One region of the Clostridium sp. DFI.1.208 genome, then DNA from elsewhere that is predicted to be linked to it. Evidence: riboswitches for the same ligand, from Rfam matches in the RefSeq annotation. Region 1 holds a riboswitch; the other holds the start of a gene.

Region 1 (15,344 bases):
CTATTCCACACTCAATGGAAATGGAAGCACTGAAAACGTGCATTGGTGTCGCAATTTCTCAAAAGGGTATTCAATGGGATAACCATATCGTCCATGTGGTTCTGCTTGTCGCACTTAACAAAATCGACAAACAGATTTTCCATGATCTTTATGAAGCTCTGGTTGATCTATTCAGTAAGGATGATGTCATGGAACGAATGAAGGAATGCACTACCTTTGCACAATTTGAGCATATGATTTGTACAAGTATTTCCTATCAGGAAGAGGAAGCTGCATGAGTGCATGTATTTTTCTCGATATCGACGGCACGCTGCTGGATCATGAAATCGGCATTCAAAACTCTAGCAGAGCGGCGATTGCACAGGCACAGGCGAACGGACACAAGGTCTGTCTTGCGACAGGACGTCCCAAGCCGGAGGTGGATGATGAAATACTCTCCCTTCCGTTTGACGGCTGTATTTACTCCTGCGGTGCGATGGTGGAAAGCGGAGGAAGGCTCCTGTTTTATCAGCCATTTTCACAGGAGCTGGTGTATGAAATGCTGCATTTGCTGCAAGCATGCGCGATCGGCTTTAATCTGGAAGGCAGCCGTACTTCTTTTCTTGATCCCATCGGGTATGACTTTTTTCATTCTCTGTTTCAAAGAAGCATGAAGGATAACAGCGAGCTCGCCCGGCAATATATGGCAACAATCCGTATGCATCCACTTCATGAGCTAAAGGAAACGGACACCCTGCAGATTATGAAAATTGCGACCTTCATCACCAAGGAATCCCGGCTTGAGGAATTTGACAGACAGCTTCCCGCACAGCTGAAGCACATTCACCATGGCTTTCATGAGGAGTGTACAAATGGTGAAATATATAATCATGCCATCACAAAAGCAACCGGGATGGATTGCCTGCTGTCTCACTTTCAAATACCGCTGAAAGCCTCCATAGCAGTTGGCGATAGCTTGAATGATGCAGAAATGCTACAGCATTGCGGCATAGGGGTGGCAATGGGAAATGCCTGTGAAGAACTAAAGCTGATCAGTGACATGATTACCACGACCAGCAAAGAGGACGGTATTTATAACTGTCTGAAAAAACTGAAACTCATTTAGCAAGCTGAACATAAAGTTTGCTTTTTTTTCTGAAAGCATTGCTAATTATAGTTAAATGCCGTACAATATAAATAGATAAACACCTACAAAAAATTGAAAACCCATATAATTATAATTTTATCAATTTCTTTGAAACTTTTTCTCTACTTTCTTCGTTTATATTATAGGAACAGGTTTTCTTACAGTTCCATTACAGTTTAGTAACATAAGCCGATGAATCTGCTGCCTGTGTTAGAATATACCCATAGAAACACAATGATGTTAAAGAGTATGAACTACAGAGAGCAGAATACAGGTTGAAGGAGATAAAGAGTATGATGAGCAGAGATCTGATGAGACAGCAACCGACAAAACCGATGATTCTGAAAAACTGCGCAATCTGCAGACAGATCATCAGTATGCGAAAAATTCTAATTATGGCGGGAATCATGCTGGCATTTATTTTCAGTACCTATCTGTTCTGATCGTATTGATTTCCTACATAAATCGTGTTAAACTTTTCCGTATCCTTACTGTAAGATTCTCTGCTGGTGCTGCTCATCCGGGTATCACGGTGGAGATTTCTTCTTTTGGATAAAGAAATCTTAACGTTTCTTACGATTTTATTAGTTTTAATACAAAAGCAGTCACTTGTGCTATAATGTGATTACAGGAACAAAAGGAAAGAGATTTTGCATGTAAGGGGTGAGATACCATGAATGAGGAGAAGCTTTCACCGCCAAATGGCGTGGAAGAACATAATTTGAGGGAAAAGAAAGAAATGGAACAGGATACAGGAAACTATACGTATGACTTCTTTACATTCCGCAATGTACTGATCAGTGCGGTTGTGCTGGGTGTCATAATCCTCGTAATTTCACTGGTTCGCTGAACCATCGATATGCAAAGTCCCTTAGAGGAGGCCAGGTGCTTCCTTTTTTCTTTTTGCATATGAAAAAAGAGCATTGCCTGCTCCCTTTGTCGAAATATTGTTCTATTATTTTTAGAATTCTATATAAACCATGTGTTATCATGTGTTATTCAGATACGATCAACTGTACACAGCATCCAAGACAAAATCCAAGACAAGTTCATTATCATAGTCAACTTCTTTGCCATTTAAATCAATTGCAGTACCATGATATCTAAGGATAGTCTGCTTGTCTTTTATTTTAATATCAAGCTTTATATCACATGCCTTATAGGAATTCCCTATATTCTTAATCACATACTCATGCTGCATTATAAGATTTGTCATGTTCAATTCAACAGCTGCCGCAGGTGTAATACCATACCTTTCCCCATAAGATATATACGGTGCTTCAAGCTTATAGTCTCCCTCTTTGCCTATCCCTCCATCATCAACGTGGACACTGATTTCCGGATGATAAGAGCACCACAGAATAAAACCGCCAATACCGGAAAGTATAACCAGCAGCATACAACATGCAAGTATGAGTTTCTTATATTTTTTCATAGTCCTTCTCCCTGCCTTTTGTTATGACATTATCATATATTGCATACCTGCATCCGATTTCCGGGTGAGCAGCCATAGAAAGTGTACCGTCGTTTACCAACTTGAATCAATGGTTGAAGATGCTTTCGCTGTACGGTTCTGAAAGCAAGTATATGCAGTTCCTACCAGAATTTAATATCAAGATACATTGCAGCTTACATAAGCAATCTTAACATATCCATCCGTAATTAGATAGTCTGTATTTCTCTCAACAATTACATAAGAAACAGTAGTACGGGTGATTATGCACGCAACTCTGCATCCAGATAACAGAACACTTTTCTTGATTCCAGCACCTACATCCAAATGCGATACTATCAAAGAAGAACGCATTATATATATTCTCATAATGATATTTTTTCACATGATTTTCTTCCTCTGAAATCACAGGAACCCTATATGTAAAAAATAAGATAGAAACGTATTCCCTATACAAGAAAAACCATGATACAATGAATGAAACTATGAGGAGGTTCTGACATGAACATATTGCATATAACATTCTTTCCATTCGTAACCTCTTTAAAGGTCCGGCACTGCTTCCATCTGAACTAGAATATCGCTTAAGATGAAAGAGAGGTCCGTTATGACAATAGAAGAAATACTGCAGGGAGAATCCAAATATGTCGAATTCAAGGCATCCCTGCCAAAACGCAGTGAAACATACATAAAAACCATGATTGCCTTTGCAAATACAAGCGGGGGTTCTCTCATTATCGGAATTGATGACAGCCGATTCGTTGTTGGAGTAGACAAGGATACAGTCTTCCAAATTATGGATGCGATAGCCAATACTGTTTCTGATAGCTGCGAGCCGCAAATTATACCAGATATCAGCTTCCAGACAATCGAAGGTAAGTGCATTATCATAGTTGAAATATATCCCGGTACCAATCGTCCCTATTATCTGAAACACATCGGAAAGGAAAATGGGACTTATATCCGTGTGGCAGGAACTTCACGTCAGGCTGATGCAGTGAAAATTAAGGAGCTGGAACTGGAAGGAACACATTCTTCATGGGACGAGCAAATTTGTATTGGCTATGAGGTAAAGGCGGAAGCCATTGATAAGCTATGCCACGATATCCACATGTACATGATGTCAGCAGTGGAATCAGCAGAAGAAAAAAAGAATATTCCTATGATTACCGAAGAACATCTTCTGAATTGGAGGCTTCTGAGAAAAACGGGTAATCAGCTACAGGCCGCCAATGCCTTTGTATTGCTTACGAGCGATTATTTTAGATTTGCAAAAATACAATGTGCACTATTCAAGGGGTGTGACCGTGATGAATTTCTGGATAAAAAGGAATATTCCGGCCCTCTATATGAACAGATTGAAGAGGCTTATCGCTTTGTTCTCCGACATATCAATCGAAGTGCAGAAATAAACGGGCTTGTCCGTAAAGAAAAATATGAGCTCCCTGTCGGTGCAGTACGCGAAATGATTATCAATGCCCAATGCCATAGAAACTTTATGGACACCTCCTGTGTACAAGTGGCTCTGTTTGATGATCGTTTAGAGATTACTTCGCCCGGCATGCTGTATGGGGGGCTTACGCTTCAGGAAGCCTTACATGGACGATCAAAAATAAGAAATAAAGCAATCGCGGAGGTTTTCAACCGCATGGAATTGATTGAAGGATGGGGAACAGGAATTCGCCGTATTATGAAAAGAGCGAAGGAATATGAACTTCCGATACCGGATTTTTTGGAAATAGGGGATACCTTTCGTGTCAATCTATACCGAAAAGATAGCAAAAAGCCGTTAAAAGCCGATAAAAAGCCGTTAAAAGCCGATAAAAAACCGTTATATGAAAATCGGCGGCAATTGATTACAAAGTATGTCAGTGAAAACGGCCGTATTTCCAACAGGGAAGCCAGACAGCTGCTGAATCTTGCGGAATCTACAACAAAGAGAATCCTGAAACAAATGGTCCTTGACGGATATCTGATCGAACAGGGAGAAAAGAAAAGCCGTATCTATTTACCTCATAGATAAACGGCTGTATAACACATAAATTCACCAGTCCAGACATGTATTTCATATATGCAGGACTGGTTTTTATCAATCAAAATTTTTCCTTTTCCGTATTCTCTTCCAGCTTTTTCAGACAGCTTTCCAAATCATAGGACAACAGCTCACCAAAGTCCAGCGCAAGCTTCGTGCGTTGCTGCTCATAGATACCAAGACGAAGAGCGTCCTCCTTTCTTTTTTTTAATGCAAGGTAAGCCTGCAAGGTTGCAGCTTCTCTGAAAAACAGAATATTGTAGTGACCCTTGTTTAAACGAAATGGAAAAAGATCTGTAATCAACAGCTCCCTTTCTTCATAATACTGAATACCATACTGCCTGCATAGCTGTTTGGCATAGGGCAAAAGGCTGCACAGTTCTTCCTCGCTGTTGATAGGATGCGACAGTGCAAGCTTTTTCACGCCTGCTGCCACGATTTCACAAAAAGCATCCATAACACCGCAGTGATACCAATAATCTTTATCGTTCATGACATTCTCCAATCCTTCCATACCTGCAGCATAGTTTTAAAAAGCACAATCATGCAGTATTTGTAAATCCACAGGCCTTATTCCATCCTGCTCAGCTTGCAGTATTCTTTAACCCCTGCTTCCAGTACCTCTTCATCGAAGTCGAAATTGTGGGCATGCAGAGCGATTCCGGTGCCTGTCCCAAGAAAAAAGAACACGCCCGGCACCTTACGCTGATAATGAGCAAAATCCTCGGCTATCATTTCCGGCTTCTCCAACAGCACGATATTCGGATCCAGCTTCCGCACCTGATCCACAAGTGCAGCATCATTCAGGACAGCAGGATACCCGGTATTGATATCAAACGAGAATTCCGCTCCCTGTTCTTCATACGGCTTAGCCAGCTCGATGAGCCGCTGTTTCATAAACTGGTAGGTTTCATCCTGAAAAGCACGAAGGGTCCCTTCCATACGGGCAGCATTCGCCACCACATTGCGAACCGTACCACTCTTCAGCAAGCCGAAACGCAGCAGACGATAGGTTTCAGGCTGCAGCTCCTCCTGTTCCATCTTATATACATCGAGCAGATAGCGCGCCGCAATCTCCATCGCATCAATGCCTTCCTTATATTTTGCCGCATGTGCGCTTTTTCCGGTGATATCGATATTCACCTCACTGGAGCGCGCCATAAATTCATTTTTACGTGTGGCAATTACCCCCTTGTCCAGCATCGGCCATACATGGAAACCGAAAATACGTTTGATCTGATACTGTTCAAAGATACCGCTTTTGCACATCGGCTCCGCTCCACCCGGTGTCTCCTCTCCCGGCTGAAAAATCAATACCACATTGTGCGGCAGCTCTTTATAATAGTCGGACAGCTGGCAGGCAAATTCCAGCAGCATTGCCATGTGACCGTCATGCCCGCAGGCATGCATGCACCCTGTGTGTCTGGAAGTAAATGCTCTGCCGGTTGCTTCCGTAACCGGTAATGCATCCATGTCGCTGCGAAAGGCAATGCTTTCCTTTTTTCCTGCATCAAAAAAAGCCACAACACTGCTTGGAATCGGTGAGCTTAGCGTACAGGGAAGATCCCTGAGAGCCTCTTGTATATACCGCTGTGTTTTCGGCAGATGCAGCTCCAGCTCCGGAATCTGGTGCAAATCCCTGCGAAATGTTTGTATTCTCTCTAACATGTGCTTCATCCTCCCTGCTCTATGTTATGTTTATTATATAGGAAACCATCCCTCATGTAAATATTTTCATTTTATGAAATTTATACATTTAATTTTCATAAAACGGTTGTAATTTACCTTAAATAGTGATATGATACAGAAAAATAGATAGAGGCGCGGGAGCGACTACATCAGCTGGAGTCGGCAGACACCTGACAGCTGGTTTCAGCAATTCCGCCGAACTGCAGTCTTAGGCATAAGGCTGTGGTGGGTTTATGGAGAAGATCCATAAAACTGTCTACCATCAGTAGATGTGCTATCATTATTGTCATAGGATTAACTACAATGTCAGTAAGGGTACACGTCCCCTGCTGGCATTTTTTAATGAGGTGATGGAAATGAGTAAAAAAGTGTTGGAAATATCCGGAGTATCCGTTGAACAGCTGGCCAATGCCTGCGGTACCCCGTTATATGTGTATGATGAGAACAAAATCACGCAGAAAATGAGTCAGTTTCATGAGCTGTTTCAGAGTGAGGATTTTGAAACCGAGGTTCTGTATGCGTCCAAGGCATTCTCCTGCAAGGCTATCGTTCAGATGGCGGCAGTCCACGGTCTGTGTCTGGATGTCGTCAGCGGCGGCGAGCTGTTTACAGCCATGCAGGCAGGCTTCCCAATGGAAAAGGTTTATTTTCACGGCAACAATAAAACATGGGATGAGCTGATTATGGCACTGGAAGCAGGCGTCGGCTGCATCGTTGTCGATAACGCCATGGAATGCGAGCTGCTGGTAAAAGCGGCACAGCGGGTCGGGACCGCCGTGCGTACATTGATTCGTGTAAATCCGGGTGTGGAGGCGCATACCCATAAATATATCGTAACGGCCCATCTGGACAGCAAATTCGGTATCTCCATCAGCCATATGGAGGATATCCGGGATATGATTCAGACGCTGACAAGTATTCCGAATATCACCTTTGAAGGATTCCACGCACATATCGGATCCCAGATTTTTGATAAGGATGCCTATGTTGCGGAAATTCAGACGCTGATGAAATTTGTGGACGATTTGCGCAAGGCCTACGGAATTACCACCACAGCATTAAATCTGGGTGGCGGCTTTGCGGCTTACTATACGAGTGAGGATCACCCGATTCCGCTGCAGGAGGTGTGCCAGACAATTCTGGATACCTGCAAATGGGAGCGGGACCGTTATCATCTGCCGTTGGAAAAGCTGATGATTGAACCGGGACGAAGCATTGTCGCGGAAGCAGGCTCCACCCTGTATCGCGTCGGCTATCAGAAGCAGACGGAAAACAAAAAGTATATCTTTGTGGATGGCGGTATGTCGGACAACATTCGTCCGGCGCTTTATCAGGCAGCCTATGCCTGTGATATTGCGAACCGTATGGATGAGGAAAAAAGCGAAACGGTCACTGTTGCCGGAAAATGCTGTGAATCCGGAGATATTCTGGTGGAGAACGTACAGCTGCCGCACGCACAGACAAATGATCTGTTAATCTTGTATACGACAGGTGCCTACGGCTACAGTATGGCGAGCAATTACAATCGTCTGGGAAGACCGGCTGTCGTCTTCGTAAAGGATGGTAAGGTACGCTTTGTTGTAAAACGCGAAACATATGAGGATATGTGTAAGCTGGAATGTGATGAGGAAATCAAAGTATGAATGTTGTAGAGAAGTATGGAGGAACAAGCGTTGGCACGATTGCGCAGATCAAGGCGATCGCAGCACATGCGGCAAAGCTGAAGGCACAGGGTGATCAGGTGGTCATTGTGGCAAGCGCCATGGGAAAGACAACCAACAAGCTGATTGCCATGGCAAAGGAAATCGGAGAGCATGTCAATGAGCGCGAGCTGGATTCCCTGCTTTCCACTGGGGAACAGAGAACCATCACCCTGCTTGCGATGGCCATTGATGCGCTGGGTGTACCGGCAGTCTCTTTGACCGGCTACCAGTGTGGGTTCATAACCAGTGATCACCATTCTCATGCACGCATTATGGATATTGACATCACGCGGCTAAAGCAGCATCTGGAGGATGATAAGGTTGTCGTTGTTGCGGGCTTTCAGGGAGCGAACGAGGTCGGGGATATCACGACACTGGGACGAGGAGGTAGCGATACCACCGCCGTTGCACTTGCGGCAAAGCTGGGCTGGGAGTGTCATATCTTTACCGATGTCAACGGCGTGTATACCATTGACCCCAGAATGTATCCGCATGCGAAACGTTTGCACGAAATCACATATAATGAAATGATGCAGATGGCGTGTCTCGGTGCCGGGGTGCTGGAAACAAGAAGTGTCGAGCTTGCCAGCAAATACGGCGTGCGTCTGTATCTGGGAAGAGCACTGGAAGAGAATTTAGACAAAGGAACGTATATTATGGAAAAAACGAAGCATCTGGAAGACATGCCGATCACAGGTATCAGCATCAAAGAAGATTATGCAATTATGAGGGTAAACGATCTGCCCAATGACGGAAAGTTTCTGAACTCGCTGTTTGCGATGATATCACAGCTGGATATCAACCTGGATACCATATCCCAGCAGCTGACTCATGACGGCAAGGTCAATTTCGCTTTTTACTGCAACAAACAGCAATCCGATGTGATTTTGAAAAATATTGATAAGCTGCATTCCCGCTATCCGATCTCCCGTCTACTTGGCTTTGTAAAGCTGTCAATCGTCGGCGTGGGGATTTCCACACACAGCGGTATTGCCGCAAAGGTTCTGACTACACTCAGCGATCACAATATCCGCTATTACCAGATTACCTCCAGTGAGATTTCCATCTCTTTGACCATTGAGGAAAAGGATAAGCTGAAGGCGGTTGAGGTGCTGGGAAAGGCCTTTGACCTATGATTCCGGTAACCAAATATCATGGCTGCGGAAATGATTTCATCATTACCGATTGGGAGCTGTTAAAACATCAGAGCATTGAGAGCTTCGTCATACGTGTTTGTGACCGGCATACGGGAATCGGTGCAGACGGCTGTATTCTGGTGAAGCAGAAGCCGCTGGAGATGGTATTCTACAATGCGGATGGCTCTCGCGCACCGATGTGCGGTAACGGGATTCGCTGCTTTGCGAAATACTGTTATGATGAGGGTATTGAAACCGCTGAGGAATATGATGTGGAAACGCTGGCAGGAGTCAAGCATGTGACACGGGTATCTCTAGAACCGTTTCAGGTACGTATTGATATGGGAACCTGGGATGATGATCCCAAAAGCATTCAGGTGGATGCGCTGAAGGAGCCTGTTATGGGATATGAGCTGCCTGTGGGGGATAAAAGCGTAACGGTGTACAGCTTCTTTATGTCAACGGTACATACCGTTGTGTTTGTATCCGATGCCTTTGCCTATGATTATAACGACATCGGGCATGCGATCTGTCACCATCCCCTGTACAGAGAACAGACAAATGTCAACTTTGTGCAAATCGTGGATGCAAATACTTTGCAGATGGTGACATATGAGCGGGGTGTCGGTATGACACTGGCCTGTGGAACCGGCGCCTGTGCCGCAGCACGCATCGCCCATGAGAAGAAGGGCTGCGCAGCAAATCTGAAAATTATATTAAAGCGTGGAGAGCTGCATATTGATATCGATGATCAGCAGCACGTCCACATGTTTGGTCCTGCCGAAAGGATCCTGAAAGGAGAAGTTGCATATGTTTAATGTTAAAGGAAGTATTGTCGCTCTGGTAACTCCGTTTCATGAGGATGGAAGTGTGAATTTTAATAAGCTGAAGGAAATTCTGGAATGGCATGTGGAAAACGGAACCGATGGCATTCTGGTTCTGGGTACAACCGGGGAATCCAGCACCATGACGCATGAAGAGGATGATGCAGTTGTGGAATGCACCCTGCAGATAATCAAAGGAAGAATACCTGTTATTGTCGGCAGCGGCTCCAACTGTACGGAGACTGCGGTTGAAAAGAGTAAGAAATATGCCGATATGGGAGCTGATGCACTGCTTGTGATTTCTCCCTATTACAATAAGGCCAATGCGCAGGGCATGATTGCTCATTTCACTGCGGTAGCGGATGCTGTGGACAAACCGATCATTCTTTATAATGTGCCGGGCAGAACCGGATGCAGTATCAGTGAGGAAGCCGTCAAGGTGTTAAGCAAGCATGCGAATATCTGCGGAATCAAGGAAGCAAGCGGAAACATCGCATATGCCGCAGGCATTGCACGGTATCTGAACGATGACTTCGTTATGTTCAGCGGAAACGACGATATGGTCATTCCCCTGTTATCGCTTGGCGGCAGCGGTGTCATTTCCGTATGGGCAAATATCATGCCAAAGGAAGTGCACGAAATGGTGCACAATTACCTGAACGGGAACACAGACGCAGCGCTTGCGACACAGTTAACTTATCTTGATCTGATTCACGCCCTGTTTATCGAGGTTAATCCGATTCCTGTCAAGGAAGCCCTGAACATGATGGGCAAGGAGGTCGGCGGATACCGTCTTCCGCTATGCGAAATGGAGGAAGCTCACCGCAAGGCACTGTTCAGTGAAATGAAAGAGGCCGGTCTATGTTAAATGTACTCGTTGCAGGCTATGGAAAAATGGGAAAAATGATTGTGGAAACCATTGAGCAAAGTGACGATATGAAGGTCGTTATGATTGCCGACGGTACCAATCATCCCGATATATCCACCTTGCAGGAGCATGTGGATATCGTCATCGACTTTTCCCATCCGGACAATCTGGTATGGATCAAGCCGTTTGTGCTGAAGCATGCATGTGCTTATATCTGCGGCACCACCGGGCATAATGATATTCAGAAGCGACAGGTGGAGGAGCTAAGCAGTGTTGCACCGGTTGTATTTCAGGCGAATTTCTCCCTTGGAATCGCTGTCTTCCAGGAGGTTCTGCAAATGATTACACCGATGCTGGAGGAAAGCTTTGATATGGAGGTTGTGGAAAAGCACCATAACCAGAAGCAGGACGCGCCAAGCGGTACCGCCAAAATGCTGGTAGCTGCCATGAACAGGGAGCATACATACCGGGAGGTACACGGAAGGAACGGCTTTGTAGGAAAACGGCAGAAGGAAATCGGTATACACGCCGTGCGCGGTGGAACAGTTGCGGGAGAGCATGATGTTTACTTTTTTGGAGATGATGAAATCTTTGAAATTAAGCACACTGCCAACAGCCGTAAAATCTTTGTGAATGGCGCATTGCGCGCTGCACGCTTTGCAGTCACACAGAAGCCGGGCATGTATACCATGAAGGATATTCTGTTCGCATAAGGAGGAAGCTATGAACGCTAAGGAAATCATCGCATTTATACAAAACGCAGAAAAAAAGACACCGGTAAAGGTGTATCTGAAGGAAAAAAAGCCGATTGCTTTCCCGGACTGTAAGGTATTCGGGACAGACAGCAAGGTCATATTCGGTGATTGGAAAATCATTGAGCCAATCCTGAAAGAGAATGCGGAAAGTATTGAGGACATGGTTGTGGAAAATGACTGCCGCAATTCCGCAGTACCGCTGCTGGATAAAAAATATATCAATGCACGAATTGAACCGGGCGCATGCATACGCGATCAGGTGGAAATCGGAGATAATGCGGTTATCATGATGGGGGCTATCATCAATATCGGTGCCATCATCGGGGAAGGTACCATGATTGATATGGGTGCTGTTCTGGGCGGCAGAGCGACGGTTGGAAAGCACTGTCACATCGGTGCCGGTGCGGTTCTTGCGGGTGTTATCGAACCGGCAAGCGCGACCCCTGTCATTGTGGAGGATGATGTATTGATCGGTGCGAATGCCGTAGTGATCGAGGGTGTACACATCGGAAGGAATGCCGTGGTCGCAGCAGGTGCCGTAGTGATCGAGGATGTCCCTGCCAACAGTGTGGTCGCAGGATGTCCGGCACGCGTCATCAAGGAAAAGGACGCAAAAGCCACAGAGAAAACCGAGCTGGTTGACGCATTGCGCAGCTTGTAAATTCTATACGAAAGAAGCGGGTCAGGGATGATCCGTTTTTTCGCTGTTTTCAATAGGATGCTTTCTTGTTCACATCACATCTTTGCCCCCCGTCTTTGACAGTTTAAGAAAGAAATAACGCAAGAAAACCCTTTAATTAAGGGGTTTTCTTGCGTTTTTTGTTTTGCAGGTGAATATCGTAATTTATTTGCAGCCTTAGACTGATGAATGATACTTCTCATCTTAGCTTTCTTGATAATCTGAGTATCTGTATGGAAACCAAATAGTACATGAAAATCATCCGTTTATAAACTGGAATGTAGCCATATGCGTCAAATGCACATACATCCATTCTTATCAGCGAATCTATGATGTTCTTTATTGTATATTTCTTGTCCAGTTTCATTTCCAGAATCCTAAGCAATGCCAGAAAGCAGATTAGGAAATGGGTCTTAATCCTGTGTTCTCTCCGCAGGTATACAGGTCGTGCTCCAAAGTTCGTTTTCATTGTTCTGAAGCATTCTTCGATCTGCCATCTTCCCTCATTGATAGCGATGATTTCAGATACATCCCCTCTATATCTGACGTAACTGCATCGAACCCGTCATCGAAATAATCCACTAGCTAATCGCAATTCCTGCATAGCTGTACAGCCATAACTGTGCTATAATAACCGGGTACTATGGAGGTAAGCTATGAAACGATCATTATCCTGGCTGGAGCTGTTATGGTATCTGCCGCTTTATATCATCAGTGTATATTTCCACTTAAACTCGGTCATGGTCTTAGTCCTTGTGGCTGTGGGATATACCGTATCGCATTATCATAAATATGCGAGCAGTGAGGAATATCGAGAGAATTATAAAAAGTCCTTTCTCTTTGTTCATACAAAGGACACTCCTGCCACATTACAGATTAGCTGTATATGGGGGTTCCTATTCTCCCTTATATGCTGTGTCTATTTCTTCGTAAACAATACTGCAGCCGGCTATTACAGCCTTCTTCCAGCAGCTCTTCCACTACTTCTTTTCCTATACATCCGCAGTAAACTAAAAACACACTGATTACTGCGTCAGTATCCAGTGTGTAATATCCTGATGAATGACTTTCTGTACATGAGAGTCATTTTCTTTTGTATACAGGCTGTTTTGCAGCAAAGACAGCAAATTGCTTTTTTCATACAGCTCCAGTATTGAAATCGAAGATTTTTCCTTGATGTAGGAGGTGTTCCTCAGCTGTGATTCACTCATCGCACACAGAATCTGCTTAACATACGTATCATAGATTCCAAGCTTCTCCACATCCTCACGCTGTACCAGCGGACGCAGATTGTTCTCCAGCAATACGTCCATACCGGCCTGCGAGCGTACCAGCTGCAGAAAGGCAAAGACAGCATTGGGATAGCGGGTGCTTTGATTGGCCATGAAGCCGTATACATCCAGAACAGGCCGCAGCTGCTCATCTTCAAGGGATGGCATAGGTGCAAACTGCAGATGCATATCGGCATAGGCCTTGGAGCTGTCAAAGCTTGTATCGTTCATGACAAGCCCGCTCACATAGCGATCATCCTCATAAAACGCTTCATCATCCAGTGTATCGTCATGTAAATCCAGTCTTGCATGAAAGCTGCGATAGCGGTGCAGCCGCTTTTTGAACTCCGGATTCTGTACAACGGTTTTCATCGATACCGCCGTATTTTCTGCGTCCCCTCGATCAAAGAAAAAGGGAATGGTATACGGAAGAGTGCGATTCTGATAATATACATCCTTCTTTCCTGCAAGGTTTTTGAAATCATCAAAATCACGCTCTGACAGTCCCCGCTGCCTCGCGGTATATGTATTGTAAACAAAGATCAGTCCCTTCCCGCTCACGGGAAAAAAGCTGTCCCTTCGTGCTGTTCGCGCAAGCTTAAAAGGCCATGGATATTCCAGATGCTGCACAATGCCGGTTAGCGGATAGGCAGATGTAGCCTCATCCAATGCATCCGTATCCTTTATCCACACCAGATCGTGAGCCTGCAAAGAGTTGTCCTTTTGTGAAAAATGCAATGCATTGCGATATGCGGGATAGGTCCTATTCCACAGTGCTTCCAAAGCATTGGATAAACCTTCATCCGGCAGATAGATATCCAGGCGTGCCCCCTGTTCGATTTCATATTGCTCTTCCTTCATATGGATATCCGCAGGCTGTGAAGCAGCACCGCTGCAGCCCTGCATCAGCAGTACCAGTAAGCACAACAGAAGCTTCTTCATATGCATCCTCCTCGTGATGCAAGTATAAAAATAACACGCTGAAAAAAGTGTCGAAATCGCTTTCTTTTCTCAATTAACGATTGACATTTTTCGCCACGTATAGAATACTATACGTATAAGGGGGTTTTCACATGAACTATTTAAAACGCTTATATGAGGAGCTGGAAAAGCAGTGCCAAAGCCATGCGAAGGAAATCTACAATTATGCAATTCCGCAGTCCTGGAATCTGTATGGCTATCGTCCGGCGAAAAGCATACGCAGCAAGGAGCTGCTTGTACATCCGTATGAATTTTATCTTTTCACCCTGCGCAACATTCTGAAGGATACGGATGGAAACTGGAAACAGCCACAGTCTGCGACAGAGAAACCCTCTGATAAAAGAGCCTGGCTAAAGCAAGCCAGTGTGTATTCTCTCATGGTCCGCACAGCAACTGCCTGGGATCATGACCGCGACGACCGTCTGGTGAGTGATAATCTCTACCATCTCAACGATAACGGCACCTTCCTGAAAAGTATCCTGCTGCTGCCGCTGTTAAAGCGCATGGGTATCAATACCATACTGCTGCATCAGATTTTCCCGCTCTGCAAAACACAGAATGCTCAGGATTATCCGGTCAAGGAGGCTGTTACGGACTTTCGCAGCATTGACCCGCTGCTGCAGGATAAGCTAGTCAACAAGCTGGATGCCAAGGAACAATGTGCCGCCTTTTTCGAGGCATGCCATCTGCTGGGATTCCGTGTGATTCTGGAATACTGTCCCGGTAAGCTGGCAAGAGAAAACAGCTATTATAAGGAACATCCGGAATGGTTTTTCTGGTATGACAGCGATCAGCAAACCGCATATCACCCACCACGCTGCAATGCA
Region 2 (15,344 bases), on a different contig from region 1:
GAAAGACCTCGATATCCTGAATCAGCCCTTCATCATACAGATAGACATCGCTCGGCTTTGTCTTCTGCTTCAGATAATTGCCGATATCACAGATATCTCCGCTGCTCAGTGTTACCTGATAGATTTCCTGAATCACATCTGCCAGCTCAACTGCCATCTGCTTATGGACACTGCTGTCTATCGCGCCTGCAGCGGATTCAATGCCCTTTTCCGCCAGAAGCACCGTGACCTTCAGGAACAGGTCGATTTTTTTCAGCTCGATATAATTGGTGTTCAGCCGATATTGCTTCAGCAGGGCGATCAGCCGCTTTTCCAAATGCTGTATGTGCTGCTGGGATAAGTAATGATCCATGATCTTCTTCATATAGGGATTGTCTTTTTCCTGCAGCTCCAGCAGATACAGCTTGCGCATCATGCCCTCACACGATAAGCTGATTCCGTAATGTGCTTTTTTAATCAGGGAAATGCTGTGCTCAAACAATGCCTTTTCTACCTTGGCCATATCAACCTTGATGATGGATTTGCTGACTGCCAGTGTATCAGCGATTGTTTCCTGCGTGATGTAGTCACCTTGCAGAAGCAGCAGGGCGATGATGGTGTCGACACGCTCCTTGCTGCTGATGGTCATACTGTCTTCATCATTTTGCATGTACTGCTTGAATTTCTGGGGTGCCGTAATTTCCAGATAGTAGCCGAAGCGCCGCTTCAGATGGATGCGAAAACCGTTACGCTCACCATCCTGCATCAGATATTTGATATCATTGCTGATGGTTCTGGTCGATACCTGCAGCTGTCTGGAGAAGTATTCCAGACTGCAGTACTGATCTGCATGCATGAGCTCTTCCAGTATTCGTTTTTCTCTCATTTGGCTGTTTCCTCCTTTCCTCTGGATGGGATTGCTGACGCTTAGGTGAAAGCGTTATCAGCTTGCATGGTTAGTATATCGAAAGTTTCTAAAAATAAAAAGATTAACTATTTCACAAGAAACATGAAAAATTTATCCACAAACTGGAAAAGCGCCGAAAAAAAGCGGTAAATAAGCGCTTTTGCGTCTATTTACCGTCTGAATTTTTGTATCTGCTTTTATAAAACGAACGATTTTCCAATGCAAATACCCGTTGTGTGAACTCTCCGGCCTGTACCGGTTCCAATGCCTTATGCAACGTATTCATGCGTGCATCAATGTTATCGATCATATGCAGCATTTCTGCTTCCGGTATCATCGGCAGCACAGGAGAACCGTATTCATACACTCCGTGATGGGATAAAATCATATGACGAAGCAGCATGGCTTCCTCATGATTCTCCAGCCCCAGCTGCTTTGCTTTTGCTAAGACCTCAGCCTGCATAATGGAAATATGTCCCAGCAGCTTCCCCTGTGTGGTGTATTCACTGACAATGGCACCACTCAGCTCCACAGTCTTTCCTACATCGTGCAGGATGACACCGCTGTACAGCAGATCCCTGTCCAGCATGGGGTATAAATGACACAGCTGCTCTGCCAGCTGCAGCATCCCCAGTACATGCGTTGCCAGTCCGGCATAGAAATCATGGTGATTTTTTGTCGCCGCCGGATATTCAAAGAAATCCTTTTCATGATCCTTCAATATCCCGCATACCAGCTGCTTCATGACCGTGTTTTCAATTTCATCGATATAAAGCTGGATGCTTTCCTGCAGTGCCTGCTGGGAAAACGGTCCTTCCTTTACATAATCGGAAATATCCGCAGCATCCGCCAGCTCTTTCATCTGCTGCACACGAAACTGCAGCTGCTTTTGATGACAGAGCACATCTCCGCTCATTTCCACCAGCATACCTGGTTGAAATTTATGCAGCAGCTCCTCGCTTACATTCCAGTATTTCGCATCAATGCTGCCGCTTTTATCCTGAAACACAAAGGACAGGTACGGTGCTCCCTTTGCCGTGACACCGCGGTTCATACTGATGATCAGCGCTGTCAGCTCTCCCTTGTATCCGTCGTATAACTCTTTTATTTTATTGCTCATCACGCCACTCCATTTCATTTAGATGGTTCATGATATCCTCATGCAGAAAGCCCTTCTGCATGCAATATACCAGAACCTTGTTTTTCAGCGGCTGTCCGCTCAGCTTGCGGCTGTATGTACGAATTGCCTTGGCAATCGTCTTGTTCAGCGCTTCACTGTCATCCTCTTCTTCAAAATTCAAGCGCTCCGAGGTACTTCTGGCGATATCACTGTCAAAGCCAAGTGATATCAGCTTTTGTACGATGGTCTGCTTTTTCATTTTTCTGGATTTATCTTTGATGGTAGCCATCAGCTTTTCTGCCATTTTCAAGGCACGCAGACGCTCCTCCTCATCATCCAGACCGGACAATGCCTCATCGACATCCTCCGCCTGTATTCCTTTATTGATTAGGGTCCGCCGTATATTCCCCTTTCCACTCAGGGAAAACTGCATCTTTTCAATTTTCTGCTGCATATACAGCGCATCATTGATATAGCCCTTTTCCTCTAGCTCGGATAACAAGCCCTCGACATCCTCAACGGATAAGCCAGGCTGCCGATGCAGCCAGGTGCCCATTTCCTTGCGGGTATAATCACGCATACGAAGCTTGCGAATCGCCCCGCGATAGGCCTCCAGCACAATTTCCTTCCGTTGGAAGTGCGCAACGGTATAGCGGTCAAGCATTGTATGCAGACGAATTTTATAGGTGAAGTAATCATCGAGATCTATCAGAAGCTTCTGCGGCTGATCCTCCTTGTCGTTCTGCACATAAATGCGTACATAATCATCCAGCGTTTTGATTTTGATAACCTCGTAAGCATCCTCAAAGTCATTGATTGCCTGATAATATACACTGAGCACCTTGGAATAGAATACCTTGGAATCGTATTTGACGATCTTGCTCAGCGCACGCTGGGAAAAGGCTCTGCGTTCTTCAGCGCTTCGGTGCATAAAGTCCGTCAGCTTCTCTGCAAATTCCTGCGGTGTTTCAAACAGAAAGCCGCTGTCCTCTTCAATGACGAGATCCTTTAACACATCATCATAGCGGGCAAAGACCGGCAACCCGCACGCCAGCGCTTCAATATAGGTCATCCCCTGCGTTTCCGTCAGGGATGCGGATACAAAGCAGTCCGCACAGGCATAATAGGCCGGTATTTCCTCCGGCAGCTTTTTATCTGTAAAAATCACCTGCCGCTCCAGATGATAGCGTTGCACCAGCTTCTGCAGCTCCTCCAGCTGCGGTCCTCCCCCGACGATCATCAGCTTGATTTTCGCATCGCTTACATAGCGAAAGCCCTCGATGGGAATCTCAATGCTTTTTTCCTGTGCAATCCGACCGACAAATACAATCAGGCGTTCATCCTCCTGAATACCGTATTGTCTGCGGATTTCCTGCACCCGGGCAGGATTGATATTATCCGGGTGAAATTTCTCGAAATTCAGCCCTGTCGGTATGACGTAGATCGGAGTCTTCACCCCGTACTTCAACAGCGTTTCCTTCGTTTTTTCACTTGGTGAAATCACCGCCTGCGCACTGTCGGATATCGAACGGGAAAAGGTGGAAACCACCTTCTTCGTCACCTTATCCACCTCATCGATTTCAAAGCGGTTTACATAATGTGTATAATCCTCATACATTGTATGATAGGTTGTCACAACCGGAATATTCAGGTATTTTGCAACGATGCGGCCAAACATGCCCACACCGAATTCCGTATGCACATGAATCACATCCAGCTGCATATTTCTGATTTCATCACGGGCACTGAAATGATAGGGTGTAGACAGCTTATAGCCGTACAGCCATTTCAGCTCCAGTCCGGGAAGACGCAGTACATTGCCTTCCTTTTTCATCGTCATTGCCTTGTGATTGGTGATGACGTAAACGTCATGTCCGTTTTTTTCCAGCTCCCTTTGCAGCGTTACAATACTGGAAACCACACCGTTGATGTCCGGTGTATACGTATCGGTAAAAAGCCCGATTCTCATGAATCCACCTCCCTGATGTCTTTCGGTTTCTTCCTTCTTCTATATTTTTCATCATCGTAGGTTCTTTTTAAATGCAGGAACACAAACGCTCCTACCAGAATCACGATGTGATACGTGGAAAATCTCCACAAGATCATAATTCCGCTGGCCTTCAGTCCGCCGACCAGATATTTGAACAGCTGGACGAATACCAGCTCGGTACCGCCGCTTGCCCCCGGTATCGGAATAAATGCATTTGTCATCAGCACGAAGCTCGCCAACGCCAGACAATCCACGAACTTATCCAGCCCCAGATTCAGGTTCAGCGCATAGGCTATGAAAAACGGCAGAGAAAACTGCACCGTCATACGAATCACATTCCACAGCACGGTTTTGCATATGATTTTCTTCTCGTGCTTCATTTCCTTGATTTCTTTGGTAAAGCCCTCGACCTGAATGGTCCAGGAGGCAAGCGTCTTTTCCTTGTTTTTCACAATACGCAGCTTCGCCAGCAGCGTCACGGCATGCCCACTCAGCTTCACATAGACACGCGGAAACAGCGCCATCGTCCACAGGATACTGATTACACATACATTTACAATATAGCCGATCAGAATCCCCAGAAACGCCGGCCCGATAATCGCCATATAATGCGTATAGCGCAAAAGAAACAGAATCGTGACATAGACCATCATCGTCGTCTGATAAACGATAAAATCCGCCCACAGAATACTCGCCCCGTCACTGTATTTGATGCCCTGCTTTTTGAATACGTATGCCTGACCGAACTGTCCGCCGGTGGCACTTGGTGTAATTCCGCTGAAAAACGTTCCGACAAGCGCATTGCTCAGCCCCTGCCGATACGTGTAATCCTTTTTATAGCGCCGGGCAAAGATCATGATGATCTGCCCTAAAATCATGACATAGATCATTCCCCACAGGAAAATGATGAGCAGCCAGTACCAGGAGATACTGCTGATGAGATGCATGATTTCGTGATAGTTATCCTTCAGTGCAAACCACAGAGAAACAGCGGTCAGTCCGATGATGACTACAAAATTTAAAATATAACTCCGTAATGAACTTTTCATGAACCCTCAACTGCCTTCCTGCCTGAGCGCGAACGCTGCGCTTCTCTACCCCCGTTTGCGTTCCTGCAGCTCCTCATATACACGCGTATAAAATTCTTTCCAGATGCTGAGCACATTCTCCTTGGAATAATATTCGCTGATATAGGCACTGTCAGCTGCACAGCGCGCATAGTAGGCCGGATCCTCATGCAGCTTACGAATCAATTCAGCAAAGCTGTCATTATCATCGGCCATCTGGTATTTCTTAAATAAGATATCCTCATACAGCTCCAAAGAGCGCAGCACCATCGGCCTGTGCAGATTGACCGCCTCCAGTATCGCCATTGGAAACAGCTCATTGTAGGATGGCATAAACAGCACATCCGCCATATTGTAGATATCATTCATTTCACTTCTTGGGACGATTCCTGGAAACTGTACGTTTGCCGGCGGATTTTCCACAACCTTCTTTAGCTCCTCATAGCCGTCCGTAATTTTCCCAAATGAAAAGCCTCCGCACCAGACAAAGCGCACATCCGGCAGCTTTTTGGCAACATCGACAAAGTCCAGCACGCCCTTTCGTGTCTGTACCTGTCCGACGCCGATCACAACAAATTCATCCGCTTTGATCCCATACTGCTCACGGATGGCATTGCGCTGCTCCACCGGCTTCACATAAAACTGCTCCTTGGATACATAATTCGGAATATAGATCATCTTCTCCCGGGCAATTCCGTATTTCTCCAGCTCCTTCATAAAAATCGGATTTACAACAATCAGATAATCCGCTGTTTTATAGAAACTGATCACATATTTTTTAAACACCGAAAACAGTGCCTTCGGAAGCTGTATACTTCCATTCAGCGTATCCGGTAGAAAATGCACATAGCATACGTTGGCATTTTTATTATTCTTCATCTTCAGATAATTCTGCGGATCAATGGTGTGAGAGTGTATGATATCAGCCTTCTTCCCGCTGTTGATTTCAACGGTAAACAGATCACTCGCGCCTTCCTTTACCAGATTAACCTGTTCCAGATAGGCACTCCCCACACCCTGTCCTTCCACCTTGTCGGCACTGGACAGCATATTGATTACGATTTTCTTATCCAAATCCATTCCTCCGCTTCCTGTTCACATGGTTTTCATAACCACCTTAAAATATTATACCATAAACCGATAGACGTTGAAACTCATAATGCAAGTATTACAAGTTTGTAACTATGAGCGTTCCTTTAAAACCTGCAGATGCAGCAGGGCTGCAAGGTGCAGACAGGAACGGCGAAGCCTTCGATTCAGCGTGCTTTCCACAATGTCTCCCTGATGGCGCAATACCAGCTCCCGCTTCAAACCGCGCACATACACATCCAGTAAAAGCTCCTTCTCCTGCTCCTCCAGCTGCAGGATACCCTGCAAGAGAATATAGGCTCGCTGATCCTGTTCCATCACCCTTTCCTTGGCTCTGCGCTGTCGCTCCATCGCCTCCAGCACGGGATCTCTATGTACATAGCCGCCGTTTTTTGATGTCTGTACGATACTGCGGGTATAATTCAGATAATCACTGAGTTCATCCTCCACCTGCAGCTGAACGCATTCCTCGCCATACAGCACGCTGTGCAGACGCAGCGAGGCTGTGTACTGCTTTAAAAACAAAAGCTGTCGCTTCATCGTGCGGATAGTCTGTGCTTCATCGACACATTGCTCATAAAAAAATTCAGTCTCCTTCATCCATTTACCTCCTATATACTCTTATATACGAATGAAAGGTACCGAATTCCTAAATTTTATTGAAATATTTGATTTTTTTCAAATATACTGAAGACAATTTCCTTCTGACGGCCATGCGAATCCCAGCGCGCTGCATTGCCTGCATAGTCGTAGGCATGTCCGTTTTCCAGCTTGGATAGGATTGCCCCAAGCAGAATATCGCGAATATTGCGGGTATCGGAGAAATACGCAAGGGCTTCTCCCTTCATACAGGCCAAAATGGCATCGGGACATCCCAGCTCCTGTTCACTGTCATCTCTGACCTGAAATCCGCGTTCCCTCAGCTGCTGTACGATCTCCTCGGACAGACGGCTGTTTTTGTATATGACAGAGGGTATTTTCTCGCATTGTACAGACAGCACTTCGCCATCGGCTGCCGTACACTGCTTCAGCTGATGATATACCCTGCAGCCCTGACCATCCACATAGGTATACATGCTATCGCGTTTTGGAAAGTAGACAATCGCGAGATGTACCTCATGCTCATGCAAAACGGCACTGCAAATCGACCAGGTATCCTTCTGGTGCAAATAATCCAGGGTTCCATCGATCGGATCCAGTACAAGCGTATAATCATAGTCCTGTTTCAAAAAGCAGGTGCGACTTGCCGTATCCTCCTCCACATCCAGACTCAGTACAGCCTGATATTCCGGAAGTACAGCCTGCAACAGAATTTCCTGAACGATTTCATCGGCTCTGGTTTTGGCTTCCCGCATGCGCAGATGACGTTCATCCTCATCCTCCACCGCTTCCACCTGTTTGCCCTCATTGACGATGGTCGCCTGCATCATATCCGCAACAATACCGGCGATACGAGTTGCGGTAAACAGGCATTCATATAGCTTCTGATACTCCATGCGTTTTCTCCCTTCCTGATGACTGTGCATGTGCATTTGCAGTCATATCCTCATTGGTATGTATGAAGCTCAGTATACTATCGGCGATTGCAAAAAACAAGTCCTTCGCGAATGATTGCTTTACATTTCACGCTTCACATACCCCTATACGAGTTAATTCACGTATGAACTGTTACATATCCCGGTTGTTATAAACATACACAGTCACATTTCTATCGGACAGCTTTCTTTGCGAACACGCATAGCCTGTGCAAAAAAAGGAATTCAAAACAGATTGCTTATAACCTGTATGAATTCCTATCTGGACGTTAGGAAGCTTCCTTTAGCTTCCGCTTTCCATGAACAGCTTCCTGCTCTGTGTTTAGATGACGAAGGATATACATAGTGACAAGTATTACGAAAACAAAGGAAATACAATCAGCCAGCGGAGCAGAATACAAGGCTCCTTTCACACCGAATATGGTTGGAAGTAAAAGGATAAAGGGGACACTTAATACGAAATCCCTTAACAGCGACAGCCCGATTGAGAGCGTCGGTTTGCCTAGGGACTGCAAAAATATACTCATTGCTTTCTGCATACAGCATAATACAATCGTTCCTAAATACAAGCGGAAGGCCAGAACTGCGAATTCGTTATACAAGCTGTTTTCACTGCCAAAGATATGAATGATCTGAAGCGGGAAAAATTCAAAGCAGACCATCGCGATCAATCCCACGACAAGCTCTGCCAGCATCATGATTTTAAAGAGCTTCTTTACACGCTTCATTTCCCGTGCTCCATAATTATACCCGACGATCGGCTGTGCACCGGCTGCGATCCCCACAACAAAGGAAATCACAATCTGAAATACCTTCATGACGATACCGACAACAGTTAACGGGATATCAGCACCGTATTTGGACTGTGCACCGAAAATAACCAGGACATTGTTCATGACCCCCATGATGACAACAATGGAAATCTGTGTAAGAAAGCTGCTGATGCCCAAAGGCACAAGTTCCTTCAACAGGGAAAGCCGCAACTGAAAGCTGTCTTTTTTTAGCTTCACAGACTTGAAATGCTTTCCATAATACATTGCCAGTAATGCGGTGACAATCTGTCCGATGATCGTCGCCAGTGCAGCTCCCTTCATCCCCCATCCCATAATAAAGATGGCGATTGGATCCAGAATTATATTGATGATACATCCTGCCAGTGTTGACAGCATCGCGAATTGCGGACTCACATCTGCGCGAATGATGGAATTCATCATATTTGCGAACATAAAAAACGGTATTCCCAGAACAATATAAGTGAAGTATTCATCTGCGTATGCGTACGTGTTTTCTGTTGCGCCAAAGCCAAACAAAACCTGTTTTCTGGTCAGCATTAACATAATTGTTAAAAGAATTGCCACCAGTACGGTCAATACGATTGCATTGCCAACACTGCGATGTGCATTCTCTTCATCCTTTTTCCCCTGACAGATGCTTAAAAAAGCAGCGCAGCCATCTCCTACAAGCAACGCCAGGGATAGTGCAATAATCGTAATGGGAAATACCACATTGGTAGCCCCGTTTCCCAGATAACCGATTCCTCTTCCAATAAATATCTGATCAACGATATTGTACAAAGCAGATACCAGCAAAGACATGATGCATGGTATGGAAAACTTCAGCATGAGTTTTCCGATGGGTTCCTTAGCTAAATAACAATTTACATTTTGATTCATATAATCCTCCATTTCTGTTCAACATAACAAAAAGACCATAGCGGTAGCTTGCCACGCAAATGACCTTCACGTGTAAGCAACAGTTACAGTCTCTTTATGAATAAGTATAGCACACGAAAAATTTTCGTGTAAGCATTTTTTTATTTGCATAACCTGCTTTCTTATAGTATTCCAATGCTTATCAAAAATCAATGGCATGCCTAAGATAACTTCTATACGTTTGAGGAATTCATTACAAGGCAGTATGAGAATCTGCACGATTACTTCCTGCGGTTAAGCGTTCTACACCAAGCTTTTTCGTCTTTTCAGCTCATGCTATTACGACAGCGGTTCTCATCTCTATTTTTAAGGAATTTGCTGCAATATTAGCCACTGCGTGCATTATTTACCAGGATCGTTATTGATCCATGCATCGCTGTTTGACAGGCGAAGATTGTATACCACCCTTGGCATCCTCCATAGTAATTACAGCCCTTGCAAAGCATAACTACTTACAATACAGTTCTGTATGCATGCATTTATCTCAAAAAGCTTCCTCTGGCCCCATACATCCTGAACAGGTGTTAATTACAGAAAAGAGCTGTACTTGCACAGCTCTTTAGGTTATGGGTCATATTGCTATTCAGGAATGCTGCAGAGATTGTAAAATGGCAGGTCGGATATCATCTTCGACATCCAGCATATTCATCGCATCTACTGCACTGACATTGATTCTCTGCATCAGTTTTTTTACATGAAGAATAGTCGCTTCCACTTTTCCTTCTGCCTTCCCTTCTTTTTTACCTACAGCTATTCCCTGTAATAAGCCTTGTTCTATCCCTTGTTCCAGGCCCTTCTCAATTCCTCTCTGCTCGATAAAATCACTAAAGTTGCACATATCCATGACCTCCTCTTCTATCTCTCTCTCCATCAGTATACCATACCCCTTCTGCAATTGTTCCTTTTTATCCACTATTGCGAGATTTTTTATGAACAATATTTTTAACAGCTCCAGCAGTCTCTGCTTATTCTCATCCTTCTGCTTCACTGCATTCGCTATTTCCTTCTCTGTTTGTACGGCTTCCTTTTTCGGATATACCATGACTGCCGTTATCAGGTCGTAGTCCTCCTTCGCTGCATGCCATATGTTTGTTTCACATGTTTCCTGTATCCTATAGGTATTGATGACATCATCCTTTTGCAGGGCATGATTGATACAGATCCAGATGGAACAGACCTTTTTGATCCTTCCATAATCGGAATGCTGAAATCCTTCCTTTGGATGCTTCTGCTTTGCCATCAATCTGCCGCAGTAATACAAGGCACGCTTGATCAGAGGATACCCGGGATTATCCTTTGCCTGACTTTCCAGGTTGATGATCATGCGAAGTCGCTCTTTAGTGCATGATCTCTTTCCTGTATCTTCTTGCTTCGTGGGTAGCGCTGCTTCAAACTGGATATCGTATTTGATCTGTGATCCCGGTATGGATTCATCCGTTACCTCGATCTGCTTATCATCGATATACGTGCACGCAGCAGTATTATTTATGGAAGACATTTCGATATAGGACGGTATGTCCTTCAGTGGAATATCTGCAAATTCCGGAATGCAGCCCTTCATGACATAGGCGAGTATCTGTTTGTTTGACAACAGCTTTTTACAATACATATCATATGTTTTTTTATCATCGTAATGGGTAATCATAGACGCAGCTTCTGTGTGTTCCTTCACAATCATATCCCTTCTTTCTCTGCGATTCTCTTGTACTTCAGGAATATAATTCGGTGGAGCCCTTGTTCTGCTTTTGCTTTCATAAACAAAAAGAGCTGATGAAAGTCCGTATCTACAGACGGTAGGCGGTGCTGCATAGACAAGACAGACCTTACCGCCGACAGCCGATGCTCAGTGATGGTGTGCTGTATAAGCAGCGAAAAGAATCAGTCAATAGGTTAGAAGCATAACAAAAAAAGCTTCTAGCAGGCAGTTCTACAATAGCAAGGCCGGGGCTTTTGCGTATGGAATGCATGTGGCATGCTTGTATCTATTATATCGTTTCTCATGGGGCAGCCCCTCCTTTTTTCGTAACTACAGTCTAGCATATATCCTCATGAAAATACAGAGAAACAAAAATTTATGTGCTGTAAAGAGCAGCTCCTTCGTTTTACTTTTAGACAGGACCTTGACAAAACGCAGAAATAGAATAAGTATTTCTTATTATAAAATAAAAAGCCAGTCGCTAGGACTGACTGCTAATACGGTAACGCTTTAAAAATTCTTTGGTTCGCTCCTGCTTTGGATGCTCAAACAGCTGCTGCGGAGTCCCCTCCTCAGCGATAACCCCCTTGTCCATAAACACGACACGGGAGCTGATATCATGGGCAAACTGCATTTCATGAGTAACAACGATCATCGTCAGACCCTCACTGGCCAGATCCTTCATGACATCCAGAACATCGCCTACCATTTCCGGGTCAAGAGCACTCGTCGGCTCATCAAACAGCAGAACCTCCGGTTCCATGCACAGGGCACGGGCAATGGCAACACGCTGCTTCTGGCCACCGGAGAGCTGCATGGCACTCGCATTCGCAAAGGACTCCATACCGACCTTTTTCAGGTACAGCATTGCCTTCTCCTTCGCATCTGCCTTGCTTCGCTTCAATACCTTGATCTGTCCCAACATACAATTTTCAAGCACGCTTTTATTATTGAACAGATTGAAGGACTGAAACACCATACCGACATGCGTTCGATGCTCATTGATATTGATTTCCCCCTTCAGGATATCCTTATCGTGATACAAAATTTCTCCTGCATCCGGTGTTTCCAGCAGATTGATGCAGCGAAGCAGTGTGGACTTGCCACTCCCGCTGGATCCGATGATGGTGATTACCTCACCCTTGTCGCAATGAAAATCAATATCATTCAAAACCTCCAGAGAACCGAAATGCTTCTTCAGATGCTTGATTTCTATGATGGAATTCATATTACTCACTCACCCTTTCTACCGGTACGCTCTGGGAAGATGGACCGGATGATTTCGGCATATTCATGCGTCCCTCAACAAAGGAGAGAAGCTGGGTTGCCAGTGTCGTCAGCAGCAGATACAAAATGGCCGCTACGATAAAGGTCGGTACATACAGCATCAGACTTCCTGCAACGGAGCTGGACTGGAAATACAGTTCAATCACACCGATAACATTCAGCATGGAGCTGTCCTTGATATTGACGATAAATTCATTTCCGATGGAAGGGAAGGAATTGCGAATCGCCTGAGGTAATATTATGCTCATCATCGTCTGTGTAGAGGTCATTCCCAGACTGCGAGCCGCCTCATTCTGTCCCTTGTCAATCGACTGGATACCGGCACGGATAATTTCAGCCATATATGCTCCCGTATTGATGGAAATAATCGTAATACCGGCGGTTACCGGTGACCAGTTCAGCACCGGACGAAGACCGTGATATATGATCAGCGCCTGCACCATCATCGGTGTTCCACGGAAAATCCATACATACAGACCGACAAAGCCGTGCAGTATTTTCTTGCTTATGCGGGATAGCGGTGCATCGCGTTCTTCAATGCGCACAGCACGAATTCCTCCCAGCAGCAAACCGATCAGCAGACCGATCAGTGTACCGCACACCGCAAGAAGCAGTGTTATCTTAATCCCATACCAGAACAGCGGAATGTTGTCCTGAAAAATCCACCAGGCCTGGGCAAACATCCCATCCGGTTTTGCGGATGCTACTATCATCATGGTAATCTCCTATTCTTTTGTTATTCTGTTTTCGGCTGACTCTCTCTTGCTTCCTTCATCCACTGATCTCTTGTTTCCTTGGAAATTCCATCCAGTGATTTCTGTACGGCATTGAACAGCTCAGAATCACGGCTTCCCTCTTTCAAACCGACAGATACAGAGGTATCGATATCAAAGCCCTTGCCCTTCGCAAAATGTACGATCGTTAAATCCTTGTTTGCTTCCACAGCCCCCTCGGCAACCGGAAGCTCTGCTGTGATTCCATCCACTTCCTTATTTTGCAGAGACAGAATCATTTCCGGGTACGTCGCCTTTGGTGTCGCATGCTTTACACCCTTGATCTGATCGATGATCGTATCGTAGTTCGTGCTTTTCTGACCGATGATGGTCTTGCCCTTAAACTGCTGAATATCATTGAATTTCGCAGCCTTATCGCCCTTACGCACGATCATGACCATTTCCGATTCATAATATGGAGATGTGAAGTCAATTCCATTTTCACGTGTTTCATCCTTCGTCATACCGGCGATAATCGCATCAATTTCACCGGATTCCAAAGCCGGCTGCAGGCCGTCCCAGGATACCTTTTTGATGACGATTTCACGATCGAGATCCTTTGCAATCTGACGTGCAACACGTACATCATACCCGTCACAGAAGCCGGCCCCGCCAATAGAAACACTCGTTTTTGTCTGTTCCTTCGTCTGCCAGTTGAATGGCGCATAATTGCACTCCATGCCAACTGTAAAGGTTTCCTTTCCCGTATTTTTTGAAACATCCTTGTCGTCATCACTGCTGCCGCAGCCTGTCAGAAGCAATGTCATGGCAAAAGCTGCCGTTACTAATTTTTTCATAATGTAGTCCCTCTTTCTTTTCTTTCGCGTATGCCGCCTGTGGAATATCTACCGCTCATCCATGCAATTCCATAGATAACAAAAAAGCCGTGCTATTACACGACTCACTCACACAAAGCAGAGTTGTTAATAGCTCCTCTTCTTAACGAAGGAGTGCCATGAGTATTTCCCATGACCCCAGAAGTGCATCCGCCAATGCAGCCTCTTCGGCGATGATTACCTTTCAAAGCTATCCCAGTCTGCCGACTCCAGCCTTTACTCTGACGCATCGCTGCCTCTATACGATTTTTCTGTCTTATATACTTTAGCTTAAATCCCGACATTTGTCAATGGCCTGTGAATATTTCATGAAAGTTTTTCATACTCTTTCATTTTCCTTCTGCGTTGCAGATACAGGATAAGAGCAAGCAGACCCAGCCCGAGCGCACCACCTGCTGTATCAATCAAAACATCCTTGAGCTGCCCGCTTCTGCCCGGTACAAACAGCTGATGAAATTCATCCGTTGCCGCATAGGCGGCTGTAGCTGTCAATGCCAGAAGCAGCCACGGCTCCTTCTTATATTCCCGTATCGTAAGTCCCAATAAAATGGCCAGTATCGCATATTCACTCATATGTGCCGCCTTGCGTACCAGAAAACTGGTCATATCCTGAATGATTTCATTCTTCATGATATCCAGTGAGAACAACGCATCCAGAAGGCGTACAAAGAAATCGCTCATTTCCTGTGAATCATCCGCAACCTGTGCAGAGAACCAGAAAATTACAAGCATCCAGAAAATGCACAGGATCGCATAGCAGTGTTTCTTTTTCATGCATATCACCCTGTGCATCATTATAGAATAAGATCAATAAAAATACCAGTATATTTTACCTCAACCATCCCGTTTATGAATAGAGCTGTATTATTTCTCCTGAGAATTTGAAGGTATGGTATCTACGGTTTTAAAGCTATAGCCAAGGTCCTTCATATTTTTGATAAAGGTATCCATCGCTTCATAATTTCCTTTATTGCTTGGATGCAGCAGATAAATCGCCCCCTCGTGATAATGCTCCATCATCGTCTTCAATGCCTCACTGCCCGGCACGTCACTTGCATAATCGTAATAGGCATGACTCCAGAAGTAATTGCTATAGCCAAGATCCTTTACCAGCTTCATCGCACGTTCACTGCTGCCGCCCTTTGGAAAGCGGAAGACCTTTTTCATCGGCTGCCCGGTTACTTCCATATACGTTTTTTCCGTTTCCGTTATCTCTGCGACAAATTTATCTATGCTTGCGGCATTTGCAAGTGTTGTCATATCGTAATGATGCCAGCTGTGGTTCCCGATCACATTGCCGTCCTGAACAAGCTGCCGGATGAAGTCTGCTTCTGTTTTTATATAATTTCTCGT

The links. Region 1 has a riboswitch for lysine ahead of lysA (diaminopimelate decarboxylase). Riboswitches for the same ligand answer to the same signal wherever they lie in the genome.
Region 2: another riboswitch for lysine. It lies ahead of NE665_RS06135 (transporter substrate-binding domain-containing protein); the one in region 1 lies ahead of lysA (diaminopimelate decarboxylase).

The regions. Positions count from the first base shown of each region.
Region 1 covers NZ_JANGCA010000005.1:68,053-83,396, reverse strand. The annotation lists gene NE665_RS04075 (PRD domain-containing protein) at 1-278, shown strand, start outside; gene NE665_RS04070 (HAD family hydrolase) at 275-1,105, shown strand; gene NE665_RS04065 (hypothetical protein) at 1,420-1,569, shown strand; gene NE665_RS04060 (hypothetical protein) at 1,800-1,976, shown strand; gene NE665_RS04055 (hypothetical protein) at 2,136-2,561, opposite strand; gene NE665_RS04050 (ATP-binding protein) at 3,187-4,602, shown strand; gene NE665_RS04045 (hypothetical protein) at 4,673-5,104, opposite strand; gene NE665_RS04040 (amidohydrolase) at 5,182-6,279, opposite strand; lysine riboswitch at 6,420-6,585, shown strand; gene lysA (diaminopimelate decarboxylase) at 6,657-7,943, shown strand; gene NE665_RS04030 (aspartate kinase) at 7,940-9,139, shown strand; gene dapF (diaminopimelate epimerase) at 9,136-9,957, shown strand; gene dapA (4-hydroxy-tetrahydrodipicolinate synthase) at 9,950-10,831, shown strand; gene dapB (4-hydroxy-tetrahydrodipicolinate reductase) at 10,825-11,544, shown strand; gene dapD (2,3,4,5-tetrahydropyridine-2,6-dicarboxylate N-acetyltransferase) at 11,555-12,247, shown strand; gene NE665_RS04005 (hypothetical protein) at 12,465-12,755, opposite strand; gene NE665_RS04000 (hypothetical protein) at 12,922-13,290, shown strand; gene NE665_RS03995 (hypothetical protein) at 13,291-14,478, opposite strand; gene NE665_RS03990 (maltodextrin glycosyltransferase) at 14,610-15,344, shown strand, end outside.
Region 2 covers NZ_JANGCA010000008.1:73,071-88,414, forward strand. The annotation lists gene NE665_RS06080 (PTS sugar transporter subunit IIA) at 1-865, opposite strand, end outside; gene NE665_RS06085 (HD domain-containing protein) at 1,053-2,006, opposite strand; gene NE665_RS06090 (RecX family transcriptional regulator) at 1,996-3,975, opposite strand; gene NE665_RS06095 (lysylphosphatidylglycerol synthase transmembrane domain-containing protein) at 3,972-5,045, opposite strand; gene NE665_RS06100 (glycosyltransferase family 4 protein) at 5,091-6,143, opposite strand; gene NE665_RS06105 (elastin) at 6,246-6,752, opposite strand; gene NE665_RS06110 (inositol monophosphatase family protein) at 6,809-7,648, opposite strand; gene NE665_RS06115 (MATE family efflux transporter) at 7,957-9,360, opposite strand; gene NE665_RS06120 (hypothetical protein) at 9,983-11,071, opposite strand; gene NE665_RS06125 (amino acid ABC transporter ATP-binding protein) at 11,577-12,323, opposite strand; gene NE665_RS06130 (amino acid ABC transporter permease) at 12,325-13,098, opposite strand; gene NE665_RS06135 (transporter substrate-binding domain-containing protein) at 13,119-13,952, opposite strand; lysine riboswitch at 14,075-14,240, opposite strand; gene NE665_RS06140 (VanZ family protein) at 14,298-14,765, opposite strand; gene NE665_RS06145 (immunoglobulin-like domain-containing protein) at 14,856-15,344, opposite strand, start outside.